DNA from 2 places in the Lactococcus muris genome. Region 1 is predicted to be linked to the other one. Evidence: a T-box and tRNA genes for the amino acid it is inferred to sense, from the RefSeq annotation. Region 1 holds a T-box; the other holds one or more tRNA genes.
What was found. The T-box of region 1 lies ahead of trpS (tryptophan--tRNA ligase). A T-box ahead of a tRNA ligase gene usually reads a tRNA of that ligase, here a tRNA-Trp.

Region 2: it has a tRNA-Trp gene. The T-box ahead of trpS (tryptophan--tRNA ligase) is inferred to sense a tRNA for this amino acid. The anticodon was not compared.

Annotation. Positions count from the first base shown of each region.
Region 1 covers NZ_BAAFQO010000013.1:43,366-51,109, reverse strand. Annotated here, with positions in the region: gene mgtA (magnesium-translocating P-type ATPase) at 1-1,705, opposite strand, end outside; gene ACGHCK_RS08580 (OsmC family protein) at 2,092-2,532, opposite strand; T-box leader at 2,658-2,880, shown strand; gene trpS (tryptophan--tRNA ligase) at 2,949-3,980, shown strand; gene ACGHCK_RS08570 (HD domain-containing protein) at 3,997-4,635, shown strand; gene ACGHCK_RS08565 (glycerophosphodiester phosphodiesterase) at 4,655-5,422, shown strand; gene ACGHCK_RS08560 (lipoate--protein ligase) at 5,630-6,625, shown strand; gene ACGHCK_RS08555 (thiamine pyrophosphate-dependent dehydrogenase E1 component subunit alpha) at 6,659-7,744, shown strand, end outside.
Region 2 covers NZ_BAAFQO010000007.1:74,870-82,613, reverse strand. Annotated here, with positions in the region: gene ACGHCK_RS05700 (AAA family ATPase) at 1-2,146, shown strand, start outside; gene ACGHCK_RS05695 (hypothetical protein) at 2,464-2,691, shown strand; gene ACGHCK_RS05690 (hypothetical protein) at 2,681-2,905, shown strand; gene ACGHCK_RS05685 (DUF1064 domain-containing protein) at 2,895-3,251, shown strand; gene ACGHCK_RS05680 (hypothetical protein) at 3,335-3,727, shown strand; gene ACGHCK_RS05675 (hypothetical protein) at 3,724-3,969, shown strand; gene ACGHCK_RS05670 (DUF722 domain-containing protein) at 4,195-4,599, shown strand; tRNA gene ACGHCK_RS05665 (tRNA-Phe) at 4,796-4,868, shown strand; tRNA gene ACGHCK_RS05660 (tRNA-Trp) at 5,434-5,504, shown strand; gene ACGHCK_RS05655 (nucleoid-associated protein) at 5,689-6,771, shown strand; gene ACGHCK_RS05650 (hypothetical protein) at 6,798-7,744, shown strand, end outside.

The DNA of each region.
Region 1 (7,744 bases):
TAAGATCAATCTCACTTCCGATACAATAACGGTCAACTGGAATTCCAACATCTTCACAAACCTTTTGCGCGACAATGGCGTTATCACCTGTCAACACTTTTACAGTTACACCGTGATTTTGTAAACTATGGATTGCTTTTGCTGCAGATTCTTTGGCTGGATCAAGGAAACCGATAAAACCGACAAGGGTCATATCACGCTCACTGGCAGCATCAAAATCTTCGAGTTCTTCATCTGAAATGATTCGCTCCGCAATGGTGAGAACACGCATGCCTTGCATATTCATTTCACGGTTAACTTCTTTCATCTCTGCTAAACGCTCTTCCGTAATTTCAACACGTTTCCCGTCTTCCATCACATGCGTACAGATGGCTTGCATCTCCTCAACTGCGCCTTTTGTGACCATCAAGTTTTTATTGTCAGTTTTCACAACGACAGACAAAAGACGGCGTGAGAAATCAAAAGGTATCTCATCAACTTTTGTAATATTTTCATCGGGAAATTCGCGTCCTAGTTTTTTGAAATAGTCAATCACAGCAACGTCCATCAGATTTTTCCAGCCAGTTTGGAAGTTAGAATTGATAAAGGCTGAATTTAATACTTCATCTGCCTTATTGCCACGTGAGTTTACATATTCAACCATGACGACACGGTCTTCTGTAATCGTACCTGTCTTGTCTGTACAGAGGATATCCATTGAGCCGAGATTTTGAATAGCCGATAAATTTTTGACAATAACTTTTTCTTTACTGAGTGCTACTGCGCCTTTAGCCAAGTTGGCATTGACAATCATTGGCAGCATTTCGGGTGTAAGACCGACAGCTACAGCGATTGCAAAGAAGAATGATGTTTCAAAATCTCCCTTAGTTACCCAGTTCAAAATTAATACGATAGGAAACATGATAGCAACCATGGTCAAAAGCATGCGGCTCACACGGCTCAAACCTTTATCAAAGGATGATTCAACCTTTGTAGTAGTTGCCTTACTGGCAATATCGCCAAACATAGTTGAAGCACCAGTTTTAACGATTAAAATCTCTCCATTTCCTGATAAGACATCGGTCCCCATAAAGAGAACATTGGGCGCATCAAGCGCAGAGATTACTTTCCAGTCAATTTGCTCGTCTTCATCTAAATCTTCGGGTAAACGCTTCTCCACAGGGAAAGATTCACCGGTTAAAGAGGCTTGATTGATAAAGAGGTCACGGTGTGAGAGAAGAATAGCATCCGCTGGAATCATATCTCCCGTTTGAAGCTGAATGATATCTCCTGGGACAACTTCATCCATGGGGATTTCAAAACTCTCCGCTCCGCGCTTAACATTTGTAGTGTTCTCAATCATCTCACGCAGAGCAATTGAAGCCTTTTGTGATTTGTATTCCTGCACAAAACTTACACCAGCAGATACGGTAATCATGAGCAACATATAAAGTGCCCCCTCCATATCTCCTGTCAATGCCGAAACAGCTGCTAAAAAAGCAAGGACAAGAACAAAAGGATTTTTAAAAGCATGAAGCAGTATGATATACCAGGGAATGGGTTGCTGACTCGCAACCACGTTCGGTCCATATTCGTCTAAACGTTCCTCAGCCTGTTCAGCGTTCAAACCCGTAAAGCTCGTGTTTAAACGTTCAAAAAGCTCGTCACGCTTCAACTGTGCCAACTCTTTAAGCACTTCGTTTTTGTTTGTTTTCATTTTTTGCATACGTGCACCTCCCTCATCTCTAGGGCGTAAACCTTTAAAAAGTTTACTTTTCTTTTTTTATGGTGTGGTTTGCGAAATTCCTCTCTCTATTCTACTATAAATATCGAAAAAATATTGAGAAGTCCTCTTATGAATATTAAGGAAACAGTCTGATTTTATCTCCAAAAGCCTCCTTATGCTCTTAAATTCGGTACACAAAAATAAAAAAGCACTATTACTAGTACTTTTAATTACAATTTATCTGTCACTTCTTTATGAAGTACTTACTGTAAATTAGGTTAACACTTGATTGACAGTCTGCAACATATTTCTAACTCTCTGACAACGGTGCAAAACTCCTTTTTTATCTGCCGTTTCCTATCTTACCTGCAGTTGGTCACTCTAAACTAGGAGAGCAATTCTGCTTCCAACTCGATAGGAACTGAAATCAAAGCTTTAGAAACCGGACATGTTGCTTCGATTTCTTTTGCTAACTTTTGAAATTCGTCATCAGAAATCCCAGCAATTTTCGATTGGTTTTTCAGATGAATCTTTGTAATTGCAGGACCGTCTGCTGTTACCGCAAAGGTCACATCTGCTTGGGTGTAAATGTTATCGACTTTGTAACCTTTTTCGCTTAAAAGCAATGAGAATGCCATGCTAAAACAAGCGGCATGAGCTGCACCCAGAAGTTCTTCAGGTGTTGTTATGGATGCTGAATGCTCTGCACGCGCTTCAAAATTATAGGGCGTATCAGTAAATACCTGTGAAGAGTCTAGACTGATGGTACCTGAACCATTTTCTAAATCCCCTTGCCATTGTGCGGATGCTGTGGATACATTTGCCATATATTTCTCCTTTTCATATTATAAATAGTTGGATAGCCTATAGCCCAAGTATAGGATTTTATTATGGCCTTTTCAAGAGATTGGACTCAGACATATTTGACATTATGTGAAAATAAATGTAGAATTTGAACTATCAGAAGAGTAACTTTTCAAAGAATTCTTTAGGAAGTTGGCGGTAGTGCAAGCCAGTGTTTTCAGAAAAGTGAATGGACTGATAATAACAAAATGATTTTAAGCAATATAAATCACGGCTGCTCCCGTTAACAAAGCACTCGTTTCTATGACGAGCTCGAGGAAATTCTTAAAGAATTTCGAATTACGGTGGTACCGCGTGATAACGCCCGTAAAGTATTTTTACAATGCTTTACGGGCGTTTTTGTTACAAAAATTTGTACCTCAAAAAGGAGAGAACTATCATGAATAAACCTACAATCCTAACTGGCGATCGTCCTACGGGCAAACTCCATATCGGACATTATGTTGGCTCACTTAAAAATCGTGTGCTACTACAAAACACAGGAAAATATAACATGTTTGTTTTCCTTGCCGACCAACAAGCTCTCACCGACCATGCCAAGGAACCTGAAAAAATTATCCAATCTGTTGGAGACGTGGCTTTAGATTATTTGGCTGCTGGTCTCGATCCAGAAAAATCAACCATTTTTATCCAGTCCCAAATTCCTGAACTGGCTGAACTTTCAATGTATTACATGAATTTGGTTTCCCTAGCACGACTTGAACGTAACCCTACCGTTAAAACAGAAATTGCGCAAAAAGCCTTTGGCGAATCCATTCCTGCCGGTTTCTTAGTTTATCCTATCGCTCAAGCCGCAGATATTACAGCCTTTAAAGCCAATCTGGTTCCTGTAGGGAACGACCAGAAACCAATGATTGAACAATGTCGCGAAATTGTACGCTCTTTCAATAATGCATACAACTGTGATGTCTTGGTTGAACCTGAAGGACTTTATCCAGAAAATGAATCGGCAGGACGTCTTCCTGGCCTTGACGGGAATGCAAAAATGTCTAAATCGCTTGGTAATGGCATATATCTGGCTGATGATATGGATACGCTTAAAAAGAAAGTGATGAGCATGTATACAGATCCCGACCATATCAAGGTTGAGGATCCAGGTAAAATTGAGGGCAATATGGTCTTCCATTATCTTGATGTCTTTGGACGTGAGGAAGACGCTACTACTATCGCTGAGATGAAAGAGCATTATCAAGCGGGCGGCTTAGGAGACGTAAAAACTAAACGCTATTTATTAGACATTCTCGACCGTGAACTCTCTCCAATTCGTGAACGCCGCATCGAATTCGCTAAAGACATGGGGGCTGTTTATGACATGCTTAAAGATGGCTCTGAAAAAGCACGTGCTGTTGCTGCAAATACCTTATCTGAAGTAAAATCAGCGATGGGCCTTAACTACTTTGATGCCAAATAAAAGAACACAAAAACTTATGACAACTCAAGAAAAAATTGCTGCCTTTGCCAAAAAAATCTATGAGAACAACTATGACGGACATGGCTTTGATCACGTCAGTCGTGTTGTCAAGCTCGCAAAACAAATCCTTGCTACGGAACCCCTTGCAGATTCTGATTTAGTTATTGCTGCTGCTTACCTGCACGATACCTATGATGAAAAGATCTGCTCCGATGTCGCCCAACAAAAACAAGAGGTTGCAGCCTTCTTAACCTCCTTAGATTTTTCTAAAGAGAAACAGGATAAAATCTTTTACATCATTGATAATATGAGTTATTCTGCCAATCTTTTAGAGAAAAAAGAACTCGACATCAATGGTCAAATCGTCCAAGATGCCGACCGCATTGATGCGATGGGCGCTTGGGGCATTGTGCGGACTTTAGAATATGGCTGGTCCAAAGGTCGCACCTTATATGACCCCACCATAAAACCTCAACATTTTTCTAGTAAAAGCAACTATCATCAAAGTGAAGGGACAACGCTCAATCATTTTTACGAAAAGCTCTTTCTGCTCAAAGATTTATTGAATACAGCGCATGCTAAAAAATTAGCCCAGAAGAGAGATAAAATTATGCGTGATTTTGTCACTGCTATTGAGGAAGAATATGATAGCTAGAAAGGCAGATGTTTTAACTGTGAATTTTGAAAAAAACTCTCCTCCTCAGGGCACGTGTCTTATCTTTGCCCATAGAGGTTCAAAATGTAATCGACCTGAAAACACTTTGGCAGCTTTTCAGGAAGCTCTGCATGTAAACTCAGACGGTATCGAACTCGATGTCCACCTGTCTAAAGATAATCATCTGGTCGTCATTCATGACGAAAAAGTTAATCGAACAACTTCTGGAAGAGGCCGTGTTTGTGATATGACCCTAGCCCAATTAAAACAACTCGATGCTGGCTCTTGGTTTGACAAGGCTTTCTACAAAGAAAAAATACCCACTTTAGAAGAAGTTCTGAATTTGCTGCTAAAGGAAAACTTTGCAGGTTATCTGAACATAGAGATTAAGACCGATATCATAAATTATCCTGGTATTGAAAAACAGCTCTTTACTTTGATGAACACTCAAACTTTTCCCTTTAAAGTCATCTACTCTTCTTTTAATGTAAACACACTTCGCAACTTACACGCACTAGGCATTAAAGACGAAATCGCCTATCTTGCAGGAAAAACTTTTCAAAGAGTGGATCTCTCCGTAGTAGGAAGCTTTATCACAAGCCTTCATTTGAAAAAAAATTATGTTTTTAGACATAAGAAACTATTAGCACCGGGCAGTAAACCGATTCGGCTTTGGGGAATTCATTCAGAAAAAGACATGTACTCAGCTTTTCAGCATAACATATCTGGAATTTTCACAGACTTTCCTGAAAAAGCGCTCAAAATTCGAAAAATCAGTCAAAAGTAAGATAAAACTCCTCTCATTGTAAACATGCTCTACGCATGTTTTTTATATCCAGAAAAAATTCACAAACTTTATCATAAAATTGTACAATAGTCGCTTATGATAGCGGAGTCATTTTCCTTTACTTTCTATTTCACAAGGGATATAATGAGTTTGTATGTGTTAAATGGGAAATACATTTGACATATATTTCTAATGAAAGGAGAATCTATGCAATATATTAATTATCTCGGGCAGGATGCCTATACCAACATTGCGATGGATTCTTGGTTATTAAATAATCTGAAGGCAGAGGAGCCTGTTTTTGCCCTTTGGCAAAACAAGCGTGCTGTTATCGTCGGACGTAACCAAAATACTTTTGCTGAGATAAATCAAGATTATATTGATCAACATGATGTGCAAGTTGTACGGCGCGTATCTGGTGGCGGTGCTGTCTATCATGACGAGGGAAATATTTGTTTTACATTTTTTGTCCCTGTAGCCAGTTCAGCCCAAGTTAACTTTCATCAATTCGTGAAACCCATGTATGATGCGCTTCGTTCTCTTGGTATTGAAGCTGAAATTACTGGAAGAAATGATCTTGAAATTGCTGGAAAGAAAGTTTCTGGTAATGCACAGCGTTACGCCGGTGGTTACCTTATGCATCATGGTACTTTGCTCTGGGATACTGACGTGGAGGCGATGATTCGTTCACTCAATGTCTCTGATGAAAAGTTTGTCTCTAAGGCTGCTAAATCTGTACGCGCACGTGTCGGAAATATCAAGGACTTTGCACCTGATTTGAATTTAGATACTTTTATTGATGCACTCAAATATTACTTAACCAATCAGGGTAAGGATGGCGAATATGTTCTGAATGATGAACAGCTGGCGGGTATAAAAGCTGCACGTGATGAGCAATTTTCGACTTGGGATTGGAATTACGGTGAAAGTCCTAAGTTCAGTTTCAATAACCACGCCAAATTTACTGGTGGATCAATTGATATCCAAGTTGATGTCAATAATGGTCTGATTACTGATATTAATTTCTTGGGGGATTTCTTGGGTGTCCGCGATTGGCGTGACATCAAACAAGACTTTATAGGTCTTCCGTTTAATCCAGATGCTGTACTTAAGGTTCTAGAAAAGAATAAAGAAGGACAATATTTTGGAACAATTGAAAACAATGAACTTTCACAGCTTTTCAAGGCTGATGAATTGGTTTAAAAAAACGAGAATGAAGAAGAAAGGGAGATATTTATGTCAAACAGCACAAAAATCCTCGATTTCAAAAAACAATTAGAATTACAAGACAGCGCGTTTCCGACGCTCCAAATCTTAGACGAAAACGGAAAAATCGTTGACGAAGAGGGTCTTAAGCGCGCCGATCTTTCAGATAAAGATTTAGTAGAACTCTTTAAAAACATGCTGCTTAGCCGTCAAATCGACATCCGTTGCATGAAACTTGCAAAACAAGGTCGTATGGGATTCTTTGGACCCACTGCAGGTCAAGAAGCTTCTCAAATGGCTTCTGCTTTTGCATTCACTGATGAAGACTGGCTTTTCCCAGGTTACCGTGACTTGCCACAGATTTATGCTAAAGGCTGGCCAATCTGGAAAGGGCTCCTCTGGTCTCGTGGACACCAACTCGGTAACGAGTATACAACAGACGAAGGCGCTGAAGTAAAATCTTGGTTCCCACAAATCATTATCGGTGCACAATATATTGAAGCGGCTGGTGTCGCTTTAGGACTGAAAAAGCGTAAAAAAGATGCCGTTGCCTTTGTTTACACTGGTGATGGTGGTTCTTCTCAAGGGGACACTTATGAAGGGATTAACTTTGCTTCTGCTTACAAAGCACCACTTGTTGCCTTTATCCAAAATAATGGCTATGCAATTTCAACACCACGTGAACTCCAAACAGCGGCGCCTCACTTGGCAGCTAAAGGTTGGGCAGCTGGTGCACCATCTATCGTTGTCGATGGTAACGATGCTATTGCGATGTACTTGGCAGCTAAAGAAGCACGCGCTTGGGCTGTTGCTGGTAACGGTCCAGTCGTTATTGAAGCCCTTACTAACCGCTTGGAGCCTCACTCAACAGCTGGTGATGACCCACTTCGTTACCGTAGCCAAGAAGGCCTTGATGCTTGGTGGGCGAAAGAGCCATTGCTCCGTATGCGCACTTACTTGACTGAAAAAGGTATCTGGGATGAGGCTCAAGAAGAAGCTTATATCGCTGAACTTGATGCGCGTATCGATGCAGACATCAAGAAAGCAAACAATGTTGAAAAACAAAAAATATCAAGTTTTTTGAAAAATACACTCGAAGTACCTAGCCAAGTAATG
Region 2 (7,744 bases), on a different contig from region 1:
TGTCTGGTCACAGGCTGACAGTCGCTACAATGCGCATGAAATGGAAAGCAAGTGGGCTTCACTTGGCCACAATGGTGGTCAGCCCGTAACTGGTGCCTTTATCACTATGAAGGCAAAAGAAAACGGCTGGCTATCTCGCCAATATGAAGGCGACGGCATGGAGACCTTCGGCTGGGACGATGAAATCAGCTATGAGCGTGATTATCGCTTTGTTGATAAGGCTTGGGTCGAGGGTAAGGAAATTCAAGAGCCGGGCGACAACTGGAATCCAGTTGAGCAACTGCAAACCTATATTCAAACGCTTTTCAGCAATGACGATCACATCGGTTATGTGGTGGACTCCTGGCAACGCGAAGACGGAAAATACTCGGTCAGAGGGTCTGGTGTCTACACCAAGACAGCCGAGGAAATCCTCAACGACTTGGAGAAGTACAAAGACCAAAAAGACCTAGGCTGGGCAGTTGGTGACTCTAAGAAAGAAGCTGGCGCGTGGATTCGATTCAACCCGCTGGACGGTAAAGGGGTCAAAAACGAGAATGTCACAGACTTTAAGTTTGCCCTAGTGGAGTCAGATAATATGAGTCTTGAAAAGCAGAACGCCATCATGCGTGAGCTTGAACTACCTATCGCAGCTTTGGTCTATTCGGGCGGAAAGTCCGTCCATGCCATCGTCAAAGTGGAGGCTGCCAACTATGCGGAATATCAAAAGCGGGTTGAATATCTCTACAAAATCTGTAACAAGAATGGCTTGCAAGTTGATAGCCAGAACAAGAACCCGTCCCGATTGTCTCGGATGCCTGGCGTAATACGTGGGGAACACAAGCAGTTTCTGATAGATACCAATATCGGGAAATCCAGCTGGGAAGAATGGCATGAATGGATCGAGGACTTGAATGATGACTTGCCAGAGTTCGAAAGTCTGGCCGGCATGTTCGAGGAAGACCCGCAGCTTGCACCAGTATTGATCGACAATGTGCTACGCCGAGGGCATAAAATGCTTATCGCTGGACCGTCCAAGGCAGGGAAATCCTTTGCACTCATGGAAATGTCTATTTCTATCGCTGAGGGCCTGCCTTGGTTTGGCTTCAACTGTGAGCGTGGCAAGGTGCTTTATATCAACATGGAGCTTGACCGCCCATCAGCCTACAAACGTTTCAAGGATATTTACCAAGGCATGGGCATCAAGCCAGCCAATATCCAGAACATCCATGTATGGAACATGCGGGGACACTCAATCCCGATGGACAAGCTGACTCCTAAACTGATAAGACGAGCCCAGAAAGAGAAGTTTGATGCGGTTATCATTGACCCGATTTATAAAGTCTTGACGGGGTCAGAGAACGATGCGGAACAAATGGCTAAGTTTACCAATAACTTTGACAAAGTAGCGGCTGAGCTTGGCACGTCTGTCATCTACTGTCACCACCATTCAAAAGGTGCACAGGGGGGCAAGTCGTCCATGGACCGTTCTTCTGGGTCTGGCGTGTTTGCGCGTGATCCGGATGCTATCCTTGACTTGATAGAGCTTGAAGTGACTGACAGTTTGCGAGATATGCAAGGGAAGCGGGCAACGGCTAACTTCTATGCTGAGAAAATTCGTGATGAAAATCCGAGCTATTTAAACGAGATTGGTCAAGACGATTTCTTATCGGCTGCAGAAATGCGCAAGCACTTAGCTGCGGCGCTTGGAGATGATAGAGCTTGGCAGATATCAGGTTTTGAGCTTGGAGAAGTACAAAAACGGGTCAAATTACAGACAGCATGGCGCCTTGAAGGAACCTTGCGGGAGTTTCCCAAGTTTGAACCAGTCAATCTGTGGTTCAACTATCCGCTTCACGTTCATGATGAGGTGGGTGTGTTGAAAGACTTGGACTATGTGGGGACGGATAAGCCCTATAATCAGCGAAAAGCGGCCGTTAAATCCCGAGACTCTGCAGAGAAGAAAGCCGAACGCAAGAAGAAAACAACTGATGAACTAATCTCGGCATTCTCAATCCTTGATGAAGGGGATGGCGTTGTCAGAATCGGTAAGCTTGAAAGCTATTTTGAAAAATCAAGAAATACAATCAAGAATTGGCTGAAAAATCAGGATGTTTTGATGATTGATGAGGAAGGTTTTGTTTCTATGAGGTTAGAGCTAGATTAGTATTTCATTAGAAATGAAACCCCTGTCAAACCTATCAATTTAACAAGAAATTGATACCCCTGTCAAACCTGTCAATTATCGGAAAAGTGACACCCTAAATCACTATCAAAAAAGGGTATAAATTGACAGTTTGACACTGTCAAAAAAAGGGTGTCAGTGAATTCTATAACTTTGTTATTAGAATTACGGGGGTGTGTAGGTGTATTGACAAGTCAAATCCGTTTCTGGGTATGCGGATTTTGACAAGTAAATGACACCCCCACCGATCGCGCGAGGTGGATGGAAAAATTAGAAAAATGAGGTTGAAAAAAAGTGAAATGAAAAAAGGTAGAATTTCAAAAAAGTTGGATGGTGTTAGAAAAATGCCTCCGAGTTATCACACGATTCCTGGTCATGAGTTTAGCTATGAAAAAAGCGAAGTCATGAATTATTTGAAAAATGATGATGAAGCTATGAATTGGTTTTTCAGATTGATGCAGACAAATGAGCTGATTGTCTATGACCCCAACACAGGAAGGTGGCAAGGCAACGACTATGAACTATGAAAAATTTTTCAGCGACGTAAAAGAATGGATTGAAAAGTGTAATTCACAGGCGATCAAACTCGGATTTTTTGAAGAAGATTTCTGGACATGGGTGATCATGTCGCTTGGTGAATTATCAACAAAATACAATAATCACCCGCTGGCCATGAAGCAAACTTTCATGCTCATGGACTGGCTAGATGATACCTATAAGGAGGCGAAGGATGGCGCATAAATACGGCGCAAAGAAAGTGACTGTTGATGACATCACATTCGACAGCAAAGCGGAAAGCATTTATTATCAGCTGCACAAGCACAATCCGAACATGCGGATGCAAGAAAAGTTTGTCTTGCAAGAGAAATTCCGAATGAATGGCAAGGCATACCGTGAGATTGCCTACAAGCCGGACTTTACTTTCTATGATGAGGCTGGGCAACTGGTTAAAGTCGTGGACGTGAAAGGGATGCTTTTGCCTGAGTTCAAAATAAAGGCCAAAATGTTTGCGAATCGGTACGGGTTGCCTATCACGATTGCAAAGAAAGTGGCACGAAAAGATGAATTTGAGGAGAAAACAATATGAAGAAGGCGGAGGAAGCATGAAAGAAAAATATAAACAATGGATTAAAAAAGCACTCGCAGACATAGGAGAGGAAGATGAGTAAAATGGAATTTAAAGCAAAAACAGCAACTGAAGCTTTAGAAAAAATAGCAAATGCAAGTCGTGAATATCATTGGGGATGTGATCAGATTTTCATTTATGATTTACCGTTTGAAATGTCTGATGTTCAAGATTACGCTAAAGCAACGTTAAATAATCAGCCCAAGCTCAGCATACCGAAGAAAATTGCGGAATTGTTGGATGTTGGATTCGAAAAACTTTATCCGAAAGACGTTGGTATTTCGAGCATATATAATCTTTCAAGAATGCATTTTAGCGAGAAAGAACACAAACGGTTGCTTCTTTGGGATAGACAAACTGAAAATGCTAATGCTTTAGCAGTTGCCTATCTCGCAAGCAAGGCGCTAGGTGTTGAGCTTGTGGAGGTTGAGGAATGAAAGTTTATATTTTTGAATATATTGAAGGGTTAACAGATTACTATCATGACGGCGGCGGCTTGGTTGTCGTAGGACGTGATGCTCTAGATGTATATATGCGAAAAGTTAAAGAGCTTAATGATGAGGAATCTGAATATAGTAAGTACCCTGTGCTGAGAGAGTTGCCAGAACCAAGTGCGGTTTTTGAAACAACTGAAACAGAAGAACGTATTTACATTTTTCAAGATGCAGGCTGCTGTTAGGTAAGGAGGGATGATATGCGATTAAACAGAGGTAGTAGGATGAAAAACTTACATGGTAATGAAATAGTTCTTATACTGGTTCTTATTTGCTTAAGTGCAATTGTGATTGTTGCAATGTTAACAGGAAATTTAGACAATTTATTACATTAAAAATAGCCCGCTGGCGACGGGCTTGACAAATACTATGTTACTAACACTATTATATCATTTTTGGAGGTGTTAATAATGGCTAAGATTGACAAAATAGATCGACTTATTCGTGATTATGTGAACGGGTTTATTGACAAGCGTATTGAAGCTATTGAAAATAGATACAGGTATAAATCAAAGATTGATAATCTCGGAATTCGCACTGCATATAGCGGTGTATCTGAACAAGAGCGCGCTATTTTACTTAAGGAGCAGATTGAGAATGACCCAGAAATAATCAATCTAAAGTATCAGAAGAACCAGATTGAAGCATGGTATCATTCTTACCCAGATGCCAAGATGATCTGTGAACTCCGCTGGAAAAAGAATATGCAACAATGGGAAATTGAGCAAGAAATGCGAATGAGTCGAAGCACAGTTCATAATCGCTATGTAGAGCTAAAAGCAGAGATTATAAGATGGTCGGGATTGGAGCCATAATGCTTGCACATCCGTTGGACAAAAATAGCACATAATGTGGACAACAGACCATGTTTTCAGTGATATACTTGTATCATGAACAAATAAGCAAAGACACATGAAAAAGTTCGGTTGAGTAAAGAGTGCTGACATTGTTCATAGCTGTTAGGAGCTACTTTACGTAGCGAGACGTTGCTGGACGATAAAACCAGCATTTGGGAACTTAGCTCAGTTGGTAGAGCAGTAGATTGAAGTTCTATGTGTCTCAGGTTCAATTCCTGAAGTTCCCATTTGTGCATCTCGGTTGAAGCAAGGTGATACTTGTCCGAGAGCCTTCTTTGGTACTTGTGGAAGTACCTAAAGTAGCTAACATGAGGCATGGTGATAGCCCTGCTGGAAAGTCATCCAAAGCTCGTGAGAGATAGAGGAACTAGTAAAAGCTAGTGTGAAAATGGAGGCGTGCCACAATAACATAATCATAGAGCATAGGTCTTTTCGTTGGATAGAATTGGACGGCGCAGGAAATAGTAACTGGTCGTTCGGCTAAGTTAGTGGTAGGAGTTTGCAATCTTCTTCAAAACCTTAGTAATTGCAAAACAATCCGATTTGCCGTGAACAGAAGAAATTCTGGTATAAGAAAAGCGCTTAGTACGAGTAGCATAAGGCAACCTAACAGATTATATTGCTAACATATTAAATCTGTATCATGTGAAAGTTGGTGAGTTTCGTTCTCAGCCCTGACGTTAAAAGAGAAGCAATAGGAGCTTAGAGAGTTGCTCCTTTAAGTAGAGCCTATTGAGTCAGTCGCTTAATAATGAGAGTGTTATTGTGGTTGGAGAAAAACCGCACAATTAAGGGTTATTCGTATAGTGGTAGTACAGCAGTCTCCAAAACTGTTAGCGCTGGTTCGATTCCAGCATAATCTGTAGCAGGTATTTACTGAGATTTTTTTGATATGATTATTCCTTTAAATAATAATTTTTTGAATTTTTTCAATTAACTGTAGAATATATTTAAACATCTAACAATTAAAAATACAGGTATTTTTATATTTTTATTATTAGTGCTATAATATAAGGGTTAATGTATTATTATGGAGGAACCTAAACATTGGAATACTTAAGGATTTTTCATTATAAAATTACTGAATCAGGTATGAAGCCTAGTGCAGGGAAAATCTATACTGCTGAAAGTGGAGCTTTAACAGAAGAAATTCAAAAATTTTTTAATAAACATGTTAAAGATATTTTAGAATCAAAAAGAACAAGAAATAGTAGGTTTAAAAAAATAGATTCTCCTTTTTTGCAATATTTTGAGGGAATATTTGATTCTTATGATAAGTTTGATCAAAAATCAAAGCTTTTAAATACTCGTTTTTATAATAAATTGGCTCAAGCACAGAAAAAAGATTTTCTACTTATTATATTTGACTCAAGTTATGAAGGGGAAAAATGTCTTGGAGTACTCACAATGGAAGCTAAAAAGGGGCTTCAACTTAGCGGTGATATTTTATCTATAATAAATGATTTGTTACCTGATTCTGGAGCAAAATTAAAAAAAGCAGCAATTGTATTTGAAAGAGAAAGTTTGACTTTTAAAAAAGAACAAGAAACTACTGTCGGTGATGATGAAATGAGTATACGACATGCAGTTGTTATTGATCGTCAAACTCCAGATATCACTAATCATTTTATGGATTTTTTAAATAGTGAAATTATCCCGGATAAACCGACAGAAGTTACTAAGATTCTGCTTAGGGCATTCCCAAAGGTCTTAAGTAAGTATCTTTTGCCAGACTTCAAAAAGAAGGACATACAAAATGAGATAAGAAATATGTTCTCAACACGCAGAGATTCAAATTTTGATAGTATAACTCATACTCTAAAAACTAAATTTCTATCCGAAGATAAACTAGAAAAAGATAGTATTGATGTGGACGATTTGAGTTTGCAAGTTTTTAGAGAAGCTAAAAAACAAAGTTCAGCAATTACTTATTCTTTTACTGCAGAATCCAGTCGATTCTCGAAAAACATTATTAAAGATTTGAAAGGAGGGAAAAATATTAATTTGGTTATCTCAGAAAAGAGCATAGAAGAAGGGGATGTAAAAATTAAAAACCTTGAAAAAAAAGATGAACCATATATAATAGTAGAAGTAAAAAGAGATGCAATAAAATTAGAAAAGACAATATAACTTGGATTAGAGAGGAGAAATGAATAATGAGAGACCTATATCATAATATTATTGATTTTTCTTCAAAGCATTCAGATATAATAGAACGTTTCAACTTAATTGAAAACTTGTTAGTGAAACAAATTATTGAGTTTAGTAGTTTACCAGAAGATAAAAATTATTTTATAAAGACTATTGAAGATTTAAACGATAAAATTAAAGTGGAAGTTGATGAAGTTGAGTTAGGCACGAAGGATAGTTTTCAACAGATTAATTTTACGGAGGCAGATATTAAAATTGTTATAACATACGATTTATGCCATACTACACAAATTAATATTATAAAAGAAAAAAATATAAACGAAATTTTTCGAGAAGTGGTCAAGAAATTTAAACTCAAAGATATCAGAAAAATAAATAATGAAATTTTATTAAATTTAATTAATAATAGTGAAAAATACTCACTTAAATTAAAAACAAATTGGGCTGCTTTCTTTAAAGATAAACATTATTCAGAAAAAAAGTCACTAGTCCTTCCGGATTTAATTCCTATGAATATACAGGAGAAGTTCTCCAGAGAAATATTTGAGGCATTTATTGATTTAATTGCTGAGAAAAGAATTGGTGATGATTATCTGATAAGTTTAACTGATAACAAAACTTTGAATTTCTCAAAGGAAAAACTTCCAGATACTCCTGATAACAGCAATATATATTCAATCATTAAATATATTTTTGATGATGAGTATAGATATGATGATAAGCTAAAAATATTCAGAACTATACTTAGTAAAGTGTTAAGCGATACTGAGATTAGAAATATCAATTGGGATAGAATTTTACAGACATTAAAATCTAACTATTCTCTTTTTATTAATGAAAAGATGGAAGATTTTATTAGATTAAAAACCTCTTTGGCTAAACAAGCATCAACGTTAAATCAAGTCGTAGATAAAAGTATTGATAGTAAAGTTGATGAATTTTCCAAGCAAAT